Regions from separate parts of the Flexivirga sp. genome, predicted to be linked through region 3. Evidence: predicted binding sites of a transcription regulator. Region 3 holds the regulator's gene; each other region holds the start of a gene.
What was found. Region 3 encodes LexA, which represses DNA repair genes until DNA is damaged. Its sites were predicted from a motif close to TCGAACANNTGTTCGA; they were not measured.
Positions count from the first base shown of each region.

Region 1 (4,935 bases), on a different contig from region 3:
ACGGCTCGTCGTCCGTGGCGCTCAGGCTGGGTCCGTCGCCGGCGTCGTACTCCGCGTCGGTGAGCAGCTGCGGCACGGTGCCGGTTGCGGCGAGGAGGCGTGGGCGCCGGCCCGCCGGCCAGCTGGTCAACGCGGCCCAGTCGCACCCGGTGACGATCTGTCGGGTGAGCTCGACCAGCTGTTGCCGGCCGGCGACGGGGTCACCACCGCTGATCAGCGCCTGGTGGGCGCGACGGAAGTCGGCGGCGAGCTTGCCGGACGCTCCGTCGGCCATCGCGTCGTCCCTCCTCAGCGGAAGGCCCGCAACCGCAGGCTGTTGGTGACCACGGACACCGACGAGAACGCCATCGCGGCGCCGGCGAGCATCGGGTTGAGCAGGCCGGCCGCGGCGACCGGGATGGCCACGACGTTGTAACCGAACGCCCAGAACAGGTTGCTCTTGATGACGGCGAGGGTGCGGCGGGAGAGGCGGATGGCGTCCGCGGCCACGCGCAGGTCGCCGCGGACCAGGGTGAGGTCGCCGGCCTCGATCGCCACGTCGGTGCCGGTGCCCATCGCCAGGCCGAGGTCCGCCTGGGCCAGCGCGGCGGCGTCGTTGACGCCGTCACCGACCATCGCGACCACCCGGCCCTCGGACTGCAACCGGGTGACGACGTCGACCTTGTCGGCCGGCAGCACCTCGGCGACGACGTCCGCTGCGTCGATGCCGACCTGTGCCGCCACGGTCCGGGCGACCCGCTCGTTGTCGCCGGTGAGCAGGATGGGGCGCAGCCCGAGTCCGCGCAGGTGCGAGATCGCCTCGGCCGAGGTGTCCTTCACCCGATCGGCAACCACCAGCACCGCACGGGCGCGGCCGTCCCAGCCGACCGCGACGGCGGTCTGACCACGGTCCTGCGCGGCGTCGAACGCCGCCTGCAACTCATCCAGGCCCGCTGACCACTGCTCCAGCAGTTGCGGCCGGCCGACGAGCACCGCGTGCCCGTCGACGATGCCCTGCACGCCCAGGCCCTCGATGTTGGCGAAGTCCGCCACGGCGCCGAGGGCGCCGCTCTCCCGGGCCGCGTCGGCGATCGCGCGCGCGATCGGGTGCTCGGAGGCGTCCTCGAGTGCTCCCGCCAGCCGCAGCACCTGCGCGGCGTCCTCACCCTCGGCGACGTGCGTGGTGGCGAGGGTCATCTCGCCGGTGGTCACCGTGCCGGTCTTGTCCAGCACGATGGTGTCGACCGTGCGGGTCTGCTCCAGCACCTCCGGTCCCTTGATGAGTATGCCGAGCTGGGCGCCGCGTCCGGTGCCGACCATCAGCGCTGTCGGGGTGGCCAGGCCCAGCGCGCACGGGCAGGCGACGATCAGCACGGCGACGGCGGCGGTCAGCGCACCCGCTGCGCCCGCGCCGGTGGCCAGCCAGAAGACGAAGACGCCCACCGCTACGGCGATCACGACCGGCACGAAGACGCCGGAGATGCGGTCGGCGAGCCGCTGCACGGCGGCCTTGCCGGTCTGCGCATCCTCGACCAGCCGGGCCATCTGTGCCAGCTGGGTGTCCGCGCCGACGCGGGTGGCACGCACAACCAGGCGGCCGGAGGCGTTCACCGTCGCACCGACGACCGCGTCGCCGGGGGAGACGTCGACCGGGACGGATTCGCCGGTCAGCATCGACGCGTCCACCGCCGAGCGGCCCTCCTCGACCACGCCGTCGGTGGCGATCTTCTCGCCGGGACGGACCACGAAGCGGTCGTCAACGACCAACTGGGACACCGGGATCCGGTGTTCGGTGCCGTCGCGCAGCACGGCGACGTCGCGTGCGCCGAGGTCGAGCAGCGCTCGCAGGGCCGCACCGGCGTTGCGCTTGGACCGATGCTCCAGATAGCGGCCCAGCAGGATGAAGGTGATGACGCCGGCTGCTGCCTCGAAGTAGATGTTCGACGTGCCGTCGCTGCGTGCGATGGTCAGCTCGAATGGGTGGCGCATCCCCGGCATACCCGCGTCGCCCCAGAAGAGGGCGTAGACCGACCAGGCGAATGCCGCTGTCGTGCCGAGTGATACGAGGGTGTCCATGGTGGCGGCGCCGTGCCGCAGGTTGGTCCAGGTCGCCCGGTGGAAGGGCAACGCACCCCATACGACCACCGGGGCGGCCAGCGTCAGCGACAGCCACTGCCAGTTGTCGAACTGCAGTGCCGGCACCATCGCCATCGCGATGACCGGCACGGACAGCAGCGCCGAGACGATCAGCCGGGTGCGCAGATCGCGCAGGGCCGCGGCTGCGGGGGAGTCGTCGGCTTCCTCCGATGCCGGGGCGTCGGCAGCGTCGGCGGTGTCGCGTGCGGCCGGCGGCTTCGGGAGCGTCGCGCCGTAGCCGGCCGCCTCGACCGTTGCGACCAGGTCGTCGGTGGTGACGCTGTCGGCATACGTGACCTTGGCCTTCTCGGTGGCGTAGTTGACCGTGGCGGTCACACCGTCGAGCTTGTTGAGCTTGCGTTCGATGCGGTTGGCGCACGATGCGCAGGTCATCCCGGTCAGCAGCAACTCGACATCGGTGCCGCCGATCGGCTCCGCCGTGCCTGGCGATGTCTTCGTCGCGCTCGTGCTGGCATCCGTGCTCATGAGCGCCTCCTTCGTCTCCATTGTCCTCGGCCCTCGCCGCGTGCGGACGATCTGCCCGGATATTGCACAACGGCATACCCCCTAGGGGTATTCCCGAGTGTAAACGGCGTTCGTATGGCGACCGCGGCCCGGATGGCTGCCTCGGTGCCCGGAAGCAGGGAACGTATCCATCTTCCTTGGGACGGTGATCGCGCACTGTGCCGAGCAACGTGCCCTTCTTTCATGTCGTGACGTAAAATTGTCGGTATCGAGGCTTCCCTCAAGAGTCGAACATAGGTATGATGTAAGCATGGAGCAGCCGGCGGAGAAAGCGCCCGAACAGGGCGGACTCTCGGCTGCGAACTCGACCGCCGCCGAGAAGCTCGACGCCGCGTTCGGGCTGCTGACGGCCGCATTCCAGGACTCGCGGACCGACGCCCTCGGCCTGACCAAGGACGACCTGATCGACCAGGTCGTGCTCGCGCAACGCGTGCTCAACACCGTGTGGGCGCTGCAGTCCGCCCGTCTCGCCCAGGCCGGGGCGATCGAGGACACGTGCACGCCGGACTCGCGGGACCTGCGCGGGTCCCCCGACCCGCAGGTCCGCCACTCCATCGGGTCCTTCCAGGCCGAATTCATCGGCGCCGACATCGGTCCTCGACCGGGCTGGACCACCGGCCACGCCCGCGCCAGAGTCCAGGAATCCACCGACGCGATCACCCGCACGCCCAGGTTGTTCGGCCGGGTCGGCACCGGTGACCTCGAACCCGCCAAGCTCGCCGCCGTGCACCGCGCCCTCGGCCGCGTGTTCCGCGGGACTGCCGAGGACGGCGCACCTGCCACCCTCGACGGGTCGCGCACCGTCGAAGCTGCGTTGCTGGGCGACGGGGACGATGCTGATGCACCGGGCACCACTGATGCGCAGGCTGCTGCGGTCGAGCAGGCCGGCGTGGACCTGCTGGCGAGGCAGTCCGCCCGTCAGGTGCAACATCGCACCGCCCGCATCCTGTCGTCGGTGGACCCGGTGGCTGCCGACCGTGTCGCCGCCGCGCGCCGCCGTGACCGGGTCGGCGTGTTCGCGCATCCGGACGAAGAACCCGGCTTGTCGCACCTGCACGCGATCGTCCCCGCCGCAGTGGCCGCGAAGGTCATGACCGCGGTCGACCGGCACGCGCGCGATCTGCACGCCGACACCACAACCGACAAGACGCTGGCCGAGTGCCGCGCCGACGCCCTGGCCGACCTGGTCCTGGCGAACGCCACCGTCACCACCCACCTGGTCGTCCAGATCCCGGTCCACACCGGCTCCCGGCCGCCGTTCAACGGTGAGTCCGGGCGTTCCGGCGCGTTCGCGCACCCCGTCACCGGGCTGACCGGCTTCACCTCCGGGTGTCCCGCCCCGAGCCCGGCGTCGTCCGCCGGCCCGGTGGTGAAGTCACAGGACACCATTGACCGCGAATTCAACGATCTGCTCAAACGGCTCTACCCGCCCGACCTCGGCGGTTGCGCGGACTGGGAGCTCGACGACCCGAGCGACTCCGCGGGCCGATGGCGACCACCCGACGACATCCGACCGGCCGACATTCCACCGAATGCCACCGAACCGGTCGATTCCCAACCGGTCGATGCCCAACCGGTCGATGGCGCGCGAGAGCCCCGGGCCACGGCGGCGCGGCTCGGTGACGCGACGGTGCCCGGCATCGGTGTCATCCCGGCGTCCGTGATCGAGGCGATGTCGCGTTCGTTGGGGACGACCCTGACCCGTGCGCTGGTCGACGCCGGCACCGGGACCACGCTCGAGACCTGCGAGACGCGTTACCGGCCGAGCGCACGACTGCAGCACTTCGTCCGGACGCGGGACGGGCACTGCCGCTTCCCCGGCTGCACGCGCGCGGCGCGGTGGTGCGACATCGACCACGTCGATGCCTGGCCGCGGGGCCCGACCTCGGCTGCCAACCTGCAATGCCTCTGCCGGCACCACCACCGCACCAAGCAGGCCCATGGCTGGTCCGTCGTCATGACGCCGCTGGGCGTCTGCACCTGGACCAGCCCGACCGGCCGCACCTACGTCACCACACCCGGCGAGTAGGCGCCCGATCCGTCGCCCGCGGCGACACAGATGAACAGGACAGTGGGCTCGGTGGCGGTCATGCGCCGTTCGGCGCGGTATGGCGATCGGTGCTGAAGCGAGACCGCAGGGTCAGTGCGACGTACACCAGGCCGACCAGGGCCGGCACCTCGATGAGCGGTCCGACGACTCCGGCCAGGGCCTGCCCGGAGGTGACGCCGAAGGTGGCGACCGCCACGGCGATGGCCAGTTCGAAGTTGTTGCCCGCAGCAGTGAACGCCAGCGTG
Region 1 covers NZ_JBQCGS010000012.1:119,835-124,769, reverse strand. Annotated here, with positions in the region: gene ACTHL4_RS02190 (ANTAR domain-containing protein) at 1-274, opposite strand, end outside; gene ACTHL4_RS02185 (heavy metal translocating P-type ATPase) at 289-2,601, opposite strand; gene ACTHL4_RS02180 (HNH endonuclease signature motif containing protein) at 2,891-4,669, shown strand; gene arsB (ACR3 family arsenite efflux transporter) at 4,728-4,935, opposite strand, start outside.
Region 1: a site for LexA is predicted at 2,868-2,883, ahead of ACTHL4_RS02180 (HNH endonuclease signature motif containing protein). Genes of this name have one in related genera too.

Region 2 (4,935 bases), on a different contig from region 3:
CGGCGGCGCGTTATCGTCGACGAATGCCAGCGACTCCCACCGGAAGCTGGTCCGAGGCCGGTGTCGACACCCCGGGCGTCGAAGTGGTTGTCGCGCATTCAGAACGCGTGACGCTGCGCGTCGGCGACGTATTTCTGAAGATCGACACGGACTCTGCGCGCCTCGACCGAGAGATCGAGGTCATGGCCGAGGCGCCGGTCCCCATCCCCGCGGTCCTGTGGCGCAAGCCATCGGTCCTTGCCCTCACGCAGCTTTCTGGCGCGGCGCTCGCCGTACTCGGAAAACCCTCGACGGCATCCTCGTCGGCATGGGTTGCCGCTGGTGCCACCATCCGCACGCTCCACGGCGCGCCACTGCCGCCGTGGCCAAGCAGCCAGTGCCAGCAGCAGCCCGTCCGCAACAATCGTGGCACCGTCGGATTTCCGCCACTGCTGGACCCCGAATGTGAATGGCTCGTGTCGAACGATGTCGTGTCCGCCGATGTCGTCAGACGCAACCGCCAGATCGCACGCGCGGCCCTGCGCCCCTGGACACCGGTGTTCATCCACGGCGACCTACATGCCGATCACGTATTTGTCGACGGTGGCGAGGTGAGCGGCGTCGTGGACTGGTCGGAGGGCGGCCATGGCGATGCGATGTATGACCTCGCCACCCTGACACGCGGACACGAGGAGCACCTGGGCGACGTCATGACCGGCTATGGCGGCGAGGTCGAGACGGACGTGATCCGCGCGTACCTGGTCGCTGCGAAGTCTGATGGAGATCAGATGGCTGGTCGAACACGGTCACGGCGAGCCGGCGATGTTGCCACAGGTCGCGCTGCTCAACTTCCTGGCCGCCCGCACATAAGTGCGCGGCAAACCGTCACGTTGCCCTGCTGATGACGCCACAGGTGAACCACCTCATGTACGACGCGTCTCCATGACGTGCGCCATCCGTCGGAGATGCACCAGGCACCGCTCATGCGGCAGGGCGGTCCGCCGGTGCCAGATTGCTCATCCGGCCGGGGGTCAGGTCCCAGGCCACGCCGTCGGCGGTGACGACCGCGAGGTATCCCTTGGCGTGGACCACGCCGTGATGCCGCGTGCACAACAGGGTCCCGTTACCGACGGCGGTGGTGCCGCCGGCCCACCAGGGAATGATGTGGTGTGCCTCGCACCACCCCGGCGGCCGGTCGCAGCCAGGGAACGTGCAGTGCTTGTCCCGCACGATGATCGCCGTGCGCACCGCTCCGGTGAACAGCCGCACTTCCCGACCGACATCCAGTGGCTGACCGTTGCCACCGAGAACCACCGGGATGATGTCTGCGGCACAGGCCAGCTGCCGCGCGGTGGCGGCGTCGAGCACCTGTCCGGTCGCGGTCACACCGAAGCCCTGTCTGCCGAGTCGACGCAGCAGGTTGTCCAGACCCATCGTCACGATCACCTTCGCCGTGGACCGCATCGCTTCCGGGTCGGCGCACCGTGCGGCCGCCCCGAGCAACTCCATCAGCGCATCGGCTCGTCGTTTGCCCGGGGTGCGCTCATCGCGGAGGGCGGCACCGGTCCGCGGGTCCTTACCCGGCCGGGGAGCGGACAACGCGGTGATCGCCTCGAACATCTGCGCGGCGTGCGCGGGTGACAGGACTGCGATCATCTCCCTCAACCCGCTGGGCAGCTCACGCCAGGACAGTGACTCCGCGCGTTGCGCCCTCTCCTCCACGTCCGGCAGCTGCTCGTCCCCGAACTCGGCGATGATCCGCTTGGTCAAGCCACGCAGATCGGCCCGGGTGCTGCCCGCCCGGGTCAGCTGCAGGTAGTAACCGAGCACCTGCTCCCGCCGGGCGTCCGGCAGGGCGACCATCGCCTTGGGCACCTCGGCCAGCACCGTCACCAGCATCGAGACGCTCAACTGGCCGGCCACGAACACTGCCCGCAAGGTCGCATTCTCCGGCCGGTTGATGGACTCCGCGGCCACCGTCAACCGGCTCGCCTCGGCCGGCTCCAAGAACGCTGCCCGATCGGTCAGCCACTGCCGTGCCCCACCGCTGTCCGAGGCGTGGACCACCCCGCGTTGCACTGCGTCCGCCAGTGCCAGCACCAGGGAACGCTCCGCGCACTCCCGAACGTGCAGCAACACCTGCGCGGCGTCCGCCAGGTCATCATCGGACAATTGACCGCACGCGTCGCCCAGGTCACGCAGCCGGCCGCCCGAGCCACGCAGCGCCTCCAGCGCCGCTGCTCCTACGCCCGGGCCCACGGCGGTGCCGGCCCCCGCCGGCACTCCTGCCAAGACCCCACCGGCATCCGGCACGGCATACGCCGACAGATCCACCGGGTCCGGCAACCCGCCGAACCCGGGACCATCCGACGCGGCCTCCCGATTTGCTCCCATGCTTTATCATACGTTTGTTCGATGTCTTGCGCAAGGGTCACGCACCGCAAAAGTGCCGAATATTCCAGTCCTGCAGCGGCTTTCGGCGTCGCAACCGACGAGCTGACTTCACCCGCCGGTGATCAGTTCGCGCCGGTCTTGATCTCGTAGGAGGGGTTGAAGATCGTGGGGGTGCCCTTGAGGTAGGTCACCCGGCCGGTGACCTTCAGGTAGGTGCCCGGCTCGATGCCGGCGATCCTGCGCCGGCCGAGCCAGACCAGGTTCATGGTGCGGCTGCCGTCGTCCAGGTCGACGACCATGGCAGGCACCGAGTCAGCACGCGGGCGGAGGCTGACGCTGCGGACGGTGCCGCAACAAGATGCGATGGACCGGTCGGCGGCGTCACAGATCGGGGTGGCGCCCAGCCTGCGGGTGCTCTCCTGCAGATCGTCGTTTTCCAGCGAGTCATCCGACTTGGTCAGCCGATCCGCGACCTTGCCCCACGAGGTCTTCCAGCTCATCTCAACGGACCTCGGTGATCTCCGGGCCGCGTTCGAACGGCTTGAAGTCGTCGGCGGTGTCGGACCGGTCACCGGTCTGATCCGGCGTGGCGTCGGGGTCCTGTGCTGCCGCGGCCTCGGCCTGCTCCTGCACGTCCTGCGGGATCTGCAGCGGCAGCATCTCGCGCGGCGCACGCGGCTCGCTGCCGCGCGTCACCACGGTCCGGCGCAGGAACTCGACCAGCTGGTCACCGGCGGCCTCGTCGATCGCGGCGTTGCCGGACAGCACGGCCCGCAGGAACCAGCGGGGGCCGTCCACGCCCACGAAACGGGCGGGCGCGTAGGTGGTGCGGCCGTCCGGCCCCTGCGTGGGCATCCGGGTGTGCAGCTCGATCCCGAGCGGGCCGAGCTTCTCCTCGGCCGTGCCACCACCGGCGAGCAGATTGTCGGCGATCTCGTCGCGAATGTCGTCCCACACGCCGCGGCTCTTGGGAGCGGCGAACGCCTGCAACTGGCACGCCGCGCCGTCGACCACAGCGGTGATGCCGGTGATCTCCTGCCCGGCGTCGTCGACGTCCAGCCGCAGCTCCATGCCGGCCACCGGGACGATCGCAACGGCACCGAAGTCGAGGTGTCCGTCGAGCTCCTTGATTTCGGAACGGTCGAACGGACCGTGGGACCGGTCGAGGTCGTGCGGACGAGGCAGTCGGGTGCGCGTGTCCTCGTGATCGCCGGCCGCGTCGGGGTCGGCCGCGTCGGCCTCGTCGGCCTCGGCGTCAGCGGGGACGGTCGCCTCCTCGACGTCCGCATCGACACCGTGCTCGGCGTCCTGCTCGGCGTCCTGCTCGGCGTCGATGTCCTGCTCGGCGTCGGTCGCGACGTCGGCCGGGTCGGCCTGCGTGTCCTTGGCCTTGCGCCGGAAGAGTGCCACTGCGCTCGCGCCCCTTTGTGGTGGTTGCTATCGGATGAATGAGGTCGGTGGTGAAGAGGTCGTGCTGGGAAGACGGTCAGCGGTCGCCGGAGCGACCGTGGTCATCTTTCCCAGTGTCGCCCCAGACGGACCGCCGACGCGAATCGACGGTCCGGAGCGTATGGCGGCAGGGCCGACTCGTGGCTCGCGTCGTCCCTGCCGTCGACTGCCGCATGTGTCAGGCCGCGCACTCCGTGCAGACCGGCAGTCCGCCGACCTCCTTGGCCAACTGACTGCGGTGATGCACCAGGAAGCACTTGGAGCAGGTGAACTCGTCGTTCTGTCGCGGGATGACCTGGACCGAGAGCTCTTCGCCCGACAGATCCGCCCCGGGAAGTTCGAAGCCTTCGGCCTGCTCCGTCTCGTCGACGTCGACATTCGCGGTGCTCTTGTCGTTGCGACGTGCCTTCAACTCCTCGATCGAGTCGTTGTCGATGTCGTCGTCGGTCTTGCGTGGAGCGTCGTAATCTGTTGCCATTGCGTGTTTTTCCCGTCTCCTCGTCGCCCAGCCCGCACGCATGGGCGGAAATTTCGGTGTCCTTGCGCGCAATAACGCTGAACAGCCGCGTTTTGTGCCCGGACCGCCGGGGATTTTGCCTCATCCGACCAGCCGCCCAACAGGCGGGGTCCGATGTTTGTTCCGCAGCCGCTCAGCGGTCGACCATCGGAGCCAGCTGCGTGACGAAGTCAGCGCCTCCCGCGACCACCAGCTCGTGGGTCGGAGCACGACCCGCAGGACCCTGCACGAGGCCTCCGGCCTCGGTCACGATCAACCACCCGGCCGCCAGGTCCCAGGGGTGCAGACCGGCTTCGTAATAGCCGTCCAGCCGCCCCGCGGCGACCGAGCAGAGGTCGAGCGCCGCGCTGCCGGCTCGCCGGATGTCGCGGACCTGCGGCACGAGTTCGGCCACCAGAGCGGCCTGCCGCGTGCGCTTGTCGACGTCGTAGCCGAAGCCTGTCGCCAGCAGGCTGAGCGCCAGGTCGGCCTGGGCGCTCACCTGCAGGGCGGTCGACCGGCCGCGGTGGTCCAGGAACGAACCGGCGCCGAGGCCCGCGTGGAAGAGCTCGTCCGTCACGGGATTGAGGACGGCACCGGCCACCGGCCGCCACGCA
Region 2 covers NZ_JBQCGS010000041.1:2,103-7,037, forward strand. Annotated here, with positions in the region: gene ACTHL4_RS06425 (aminoglycoside phosphotransferase family protein) at 24-881, shown strand; gene ACTHL4_RS06430 (DUF222 domain-containing protein) at 961-2,373, opposite strand; gene ACTHL4_RS06435 (OB-fold nucleic acid binding domain-containing protein) at 2,496-2,873, opposite strand; gene ACTHL4_RS06440 (DUF3710 domain-containing protein) at 2,875-3,783, opposite strand; gene ACTHL4_RS06445 (DUF4193 domain-containing protein) at 4,001-4,300, opposite strand; gene ACTHL4_RS06450 (inositol monophosphatase family protein) at 4,473-4,935, opposite strand, start outside.
Region 2: a site for LexA is predicted at 2,380-2,395, ahead of ACTHL4_RS06430 (DUF222 domain-containing protein). Genes of this name have one in related genera too.

Region 3 (4,935 bases):
AATCCGGCCCGCTCGGCCAATGACAACAGGTGGCCACGACAGCGCGGGCAGCCGGCGATCCAGGGCTCACTCGCCAGGTCGGCGAGCTTGACCTTCCGGGACTTCGCCTTCGGGTGGTCCAGCGGCAGCGCGAGCCGCACCTCGTCGTCGAGCAGTTTGCGGGTGACGAAGGAGTCGATGTCCTCCTCGCCGCGTGCCAGGTCGGTGCCCTCATAGGCGAACGCCACCGCCACGTCGCACTCCCCGGAGCGGAGCGCGGCCAGGGATTCGGGCGGCTCGGCCTCGGTGAAACTCACCTGCACGTCGGGGAACCGTTGCTTGACCAGCGCCAGCGCTCGCGGCACCAGCGTCGAGGAGGAGGAGGGAAAGGCCATCAACCGCACGCGGCCCGCCCGCAGGCCCGCGATCGCCGCCACCTCCGACTCGGCAGCATCCAGTGCTGCCAGCACCGGGCTGGCGTGCCGCGCCAGTACCTGGCCCGCCTCGGTGAGCCGCACACTGCGACCCAGCCGCTCGACCAGGACGGTGCCGGTGCGGTCCTCGAGGCGACGGACCATCTGCGAGATGGCCGGCTGTGAATAGCCCAGCGAGGCGGCCGCGGCGGTGAAGCTGCCGTGGTCGCTGATGGCCTTGATGACCCTGAGTCCCGCCGCATCGATCATGATCACGAGGATAACAGCGGGTTATCCACAGGGACGAATTTTCCGTGATTGCTAATCCTTGCGACGGAGTTTGTCCGTCCGCGGATGGATCTGTGGCGAGCGTGTGCGACGTACTGTCGGTGAATGCTGATCTGTGCGGAACTTCTGCTCATGGCGACCAGCCCCGAGGGTGGCCGGCTGGCCGGACACGCTCCACTCGATCTGGCACTCTCCGGGGCGGTGCTGTGCGAGCTGGCGGCATACGAGCGGGTTGCGGTGCAGGGCGGCCGGCTCGTGGTCATCGATGGCCGGCCCGGCGGCGACCCCCTGCTCGATCACGCGCTGGCCGTGTTCGTGCAGAAGGCGGGCAAGAAACCGGAACGCGCGCTGCCCGCGCTGGCCAAGGGGATGGCCGACCGCGTCTACCACCGGCTGGTCGCCGACGGCGCGGTCCGGCACCAGCCGGGAGGGTTCCTGCGCCCCGAGAAGCATCCGGTCGTCGACCTGGCTGCTCGCGCGACCCTGCTGGACGCCGCCGGACGCGTCCTCGCCGGCACCGCCCGGCCGGATCTGCACACCGGGTCCACGGTCGCACTCCTCGGCGCCGCCGACGCGGTGACCAAGGTGTATGACGCCCGGCAGTTCGGCGTCTCAGGGCGGGAGCTGACCAGACGTGCCAAGGCGGTGGGCGAGCAGGACTGGACCGCGGGCGCGGCGGCGGCGGCGATCAAGAGTGCACAGGCGGCCACGAACGCTGCCCTGATCGCTGCCACCACCGCTGCCACGAGTGCCGCGATCGCGGGTAGTTGAACCGATGTGAGAGCTTTGCCGTTGTGGTGGCCCGCGATCTGACAACCGACCTGACAGCCCTGGCCGAGTTGGTCGCCGGCGGTGGGGTGCTGGCGCTGACCGGCGCGGGGCTGTCCACCGACTCGGGGATCCCCGATTACCGGGGCGCTGACGGCAAGCGCCGTTTCCAGCCGATGACGGCTCAGGAACTGCTCGCCAGCCCCGCCGCGCGGCGGCGTTACTGGGCCCGTTCGTATGTCGGCTGGCCGCGTTTCGCGGCGGCCGAGCCCAACGACGGCCATCGTGCCGTGGCCGCGCTGCAACACGCCGGATTGGTCGGTCCGGTGATCACCCAGAACGTGGACGGACTGCACCAGGCGGCCGGTGCCCGGAACGTGGTCGAGTTGCACGGCAGCCTGACGCACGTGGTCTGCATGCACTGCGGCGAACGCTACGAACGCTCGACGGTCGACGCCTGGCTGCAGTTGGCCAACCCCGACTTCGACCGGTCGGCGGACGGTCCGTTGCGACCCGATGGGGACGTGGCGATCGCCGAGTCACTGATCGGCGGATTCCGACTGGTGCATTGCGTCGTCTGCGGTTCGGACCTGCTGAAACCCGACGTGGTGATGTTCGGCGAATCCGTGCCCAAGCCTCTGGTGGAGCATTGCTTCGCGCAGGTCCACGCGGCGCGTGCGGTCCTGGTGCTCGGCTCGTCCCTGGCCGTGATGTCGGGCTATCGATTCATCCGCCGCGCCGTCCGGGAGCACATCCCGGTCGCCGTGGTCACCCATGGCTGGACGCGCGCGACCGACGAGGAGGTGTCGGTGCGCGTCGATGCGCCGCTGGGTGAGACGTTGACGGCGCTCGCCGCCGCGCTGACCGGCTGAGCTGTTCCGATCCACGCCCGACCCTCACACGAAGATCGGGGGCCGCCGCGACGTATGCGGAGGAACGCAGCGGGGGAGAAACGTGGTGGGGTGGTCTAGACCCGGCGCAGTACCGCGGTGACCTTGCCCAGGATCGTCGCATCGTCACCGTCGATCGGGTCGTAGGCGTCGTTGTGCGGCATCAGCCATACCTTGCCCCGGGTGCGCTTGAACGTCTTGACCGTCGCCTCGTTGTCGAGCATCGCCGCTACGATGTCGCCGTTGGTCGCCGTGGGCTGCTGGCGCACCACGACCCAGTCGCCGTCGCAGATCGCCGCATCGACCATCGAGTCGCCGACGACCTTCAACAGGAAGAGGTCACCTTCGCCCACGATCTGCTTGGGCAGCGGGAAGACGTCTTCCACGACCTCCTCGGCGAGGATCGGACCGCCGGCAGCGATCCGCCCCACGACGGGGATGTATGACGCCTCGGGTCGTGCGTCGCCCAGCCCGGTCTCGTCGACGCCCGACTCCTCGGCGCTGCGTACGCTCGAGCCGCCGCGGTAGCCGCGGGTGTCGGTGCCGTCCGGGTCGATGACCTCCATGGCTCGGGGGCGGTTGGGGTCGCGGCGCAGGTAACCCTTGCGCTCCAACATCGTCAATTGGTGCGCCACCGAGCTGGGACTGGTCAGGCCGACCGCGTCCCCGATCTCGCGCAGGCTCGGCGGGTAGCCGCGCCGGTCCACGGAATTGCGGATCACCTGCAGCACCTTGCGCTGCCTGGTGGTCAGGCTCTCTCCGGCGCGATCGGGAAGTTCGTGCACCTGTGCCATCGCTGTCATCTCCTCCTCGGCGAACAGTTCGCTCGAAGCGGCCGGCGAGCGTCCGTGCGGACCGTGGTCCGTGCGGTGAGTGGGTGCTGGATGTGGAGCTGGATCGGCGCCGGCTGTCGGTGCTCGGTGCTTGCCTTGGCTTCGTGAAAACAGCGTATGGGTTTCGGACACAGTTTCCAAACATCTGTACGACGCGTGTCTCGACGATGTCGAACGTCCGTGCTATACATCCGACAGGTGTCCGATCGCACGCTTGTTCGGGCCAGGTCCGTCGCAGGGACGGTGCGCATCCGGTCGCGCCGAGGTTTCAGGAGGAAGAGATGAGTGCAGTGGCACCGTGGGACGTCATGGTCGACCCGCCGGCCGATCGAGCCCCCGAGGCCCCCGAGGTCCCCGAGGGCCGTGGGCGTCGTCGGCACCTGCGGGTGGTTCCGACCGGCCCGGCGGCCAGCGGCGGTGGCGAGCGGGTCGGCGTCCGTGTCGACGCGGCGGATGGCGCAAGCGGGCTGCGGTTGACGGCCCGCGGTCGCCGGTTGCTGGTGGCGCTCGTCGCTGTGGTCATGCTGGTGGGCGGGGGAGCGGCGGCCCGCGCCTGGGCCACCACCTCCGCGCCGGTGACGCACACCGTCACCGTCCACGACGGCGAGACGCTGTCCGAGGTGGCGCACCGCGCCTACCCGTCGATGCCGGTCGCCGACGCGGTCACCAAGGTGGCCCTGGCCAACGACCTCAACGGCCTGCAGGTGGTGGCCGGACAGCAGCTGCGGTTGCCGCGCTGAGGGATTGCAGCGGTGTCCGTGCGCCGCCCCGGTGAGGGGCGTGACGCGCGGGTTCCAGGCGGCTGACCAGGGCGTTTCGCGGCATGGCGGACGGCTCTTGCACTTGTGGTGGGACCGGCCTAAGATCCCTATATCTAGTAGTTACACCGATGGGATTCGTCCACATCTAGTCCACATGCCAGAGCGCGTTGTCCCCAGATCGTCCACCGTTCACCCACAGCTTCGTCCACAGGGTGCGGGTCCGTGGCGGCGCATCGTGGGCGGCGTTCCCGGGAGAGGAGTCGACCGTGCATTGTCCGTTCTGCCGTCATGACGACAGTCGCGTCGTCGACAGTCGCACGAGCGAGGACGGCACCTGCATCAAGCGTCGCCGGCAGTGTCCCGACTGCGGTAAGCGCTTCTCGACGACCGAGACTGCGAGCCTCACCGTCGTCAAGCGCTCGGGTGCCAGCGAGCCGTTCAGCCGCCAGAAGGTTTTGGTCGGTGTGCGCAAGGCATGCCAGGGCCGCCCGGTCAGCGAGGACCAACTCGCGCTGCTCGCGCAGGAGGTCGAGGAGTCGATCCGCGCCCAGGGGGCGGCCGAGATCGACGCGCACGACGTGGGTCTGGCGATCCTCGGCCCGCTGCGCAGCCTGGACGAGGTCGCCTATCTGCGTTTCGCCTCGGTCTACCAGGCCTTCGACGACCTCGAGGACTTCGAGGCCGCTATCGCGCTGCTGCGTGCCGAACGTCCGGCGACGGGCGTGGAGCCCGATCACGCCGTGGGCCGCGAACCCGCCGGCGACTGAGGCACGTTCCACGTCAGTCCGCAGCACCACGGCAACACCACCACACGGCAACAACACATCCCGCAGCACAGTCGACCGCCTTCGGGCGGGAAAGGAAGTTGGACATGACCGACACGGCAGACGCGGGCTCGAAGGCGCGACGCGGCAGCGGCGCGCGCAAGAGCCTGACCGTCGAGCGCATCTTCACCACGCCCGGGGTGCACCCCTATGACGAGGTCACCTGGGAGCGGCGCGAT
Region 3 covers NZ_JBQCGS010000043.1:8,723-13,657, reverse strand. Annotated here, with positions in the region: gene ACTHL4_RS07190 (LysR family transcriptional regulator) at 1-662, opposite strand, end outside; gene ACTHL4_RS07185 (GOLPH3/VPS74 family protein) at 786-1,451, shown strand; gene ACTHL4_RS07180 (NAD-dependent protein deacetylase) at 1,475-2,320, shown strand; gene lexA (transcriptional repressor LexA) at 2,416-3,132, opposite strand; gene ACTHL4_RS07170 (hypothetical protein) at 3,453-3,911, shown strand; gene nrdR (transcriptional regulator NrdR) at 4,199-4,699, shown strand; gene ACTHL4_RS07160 (vitamin B12-dependent ribonucleotide reductase) at 4,804-4,935, shown strand, end outside.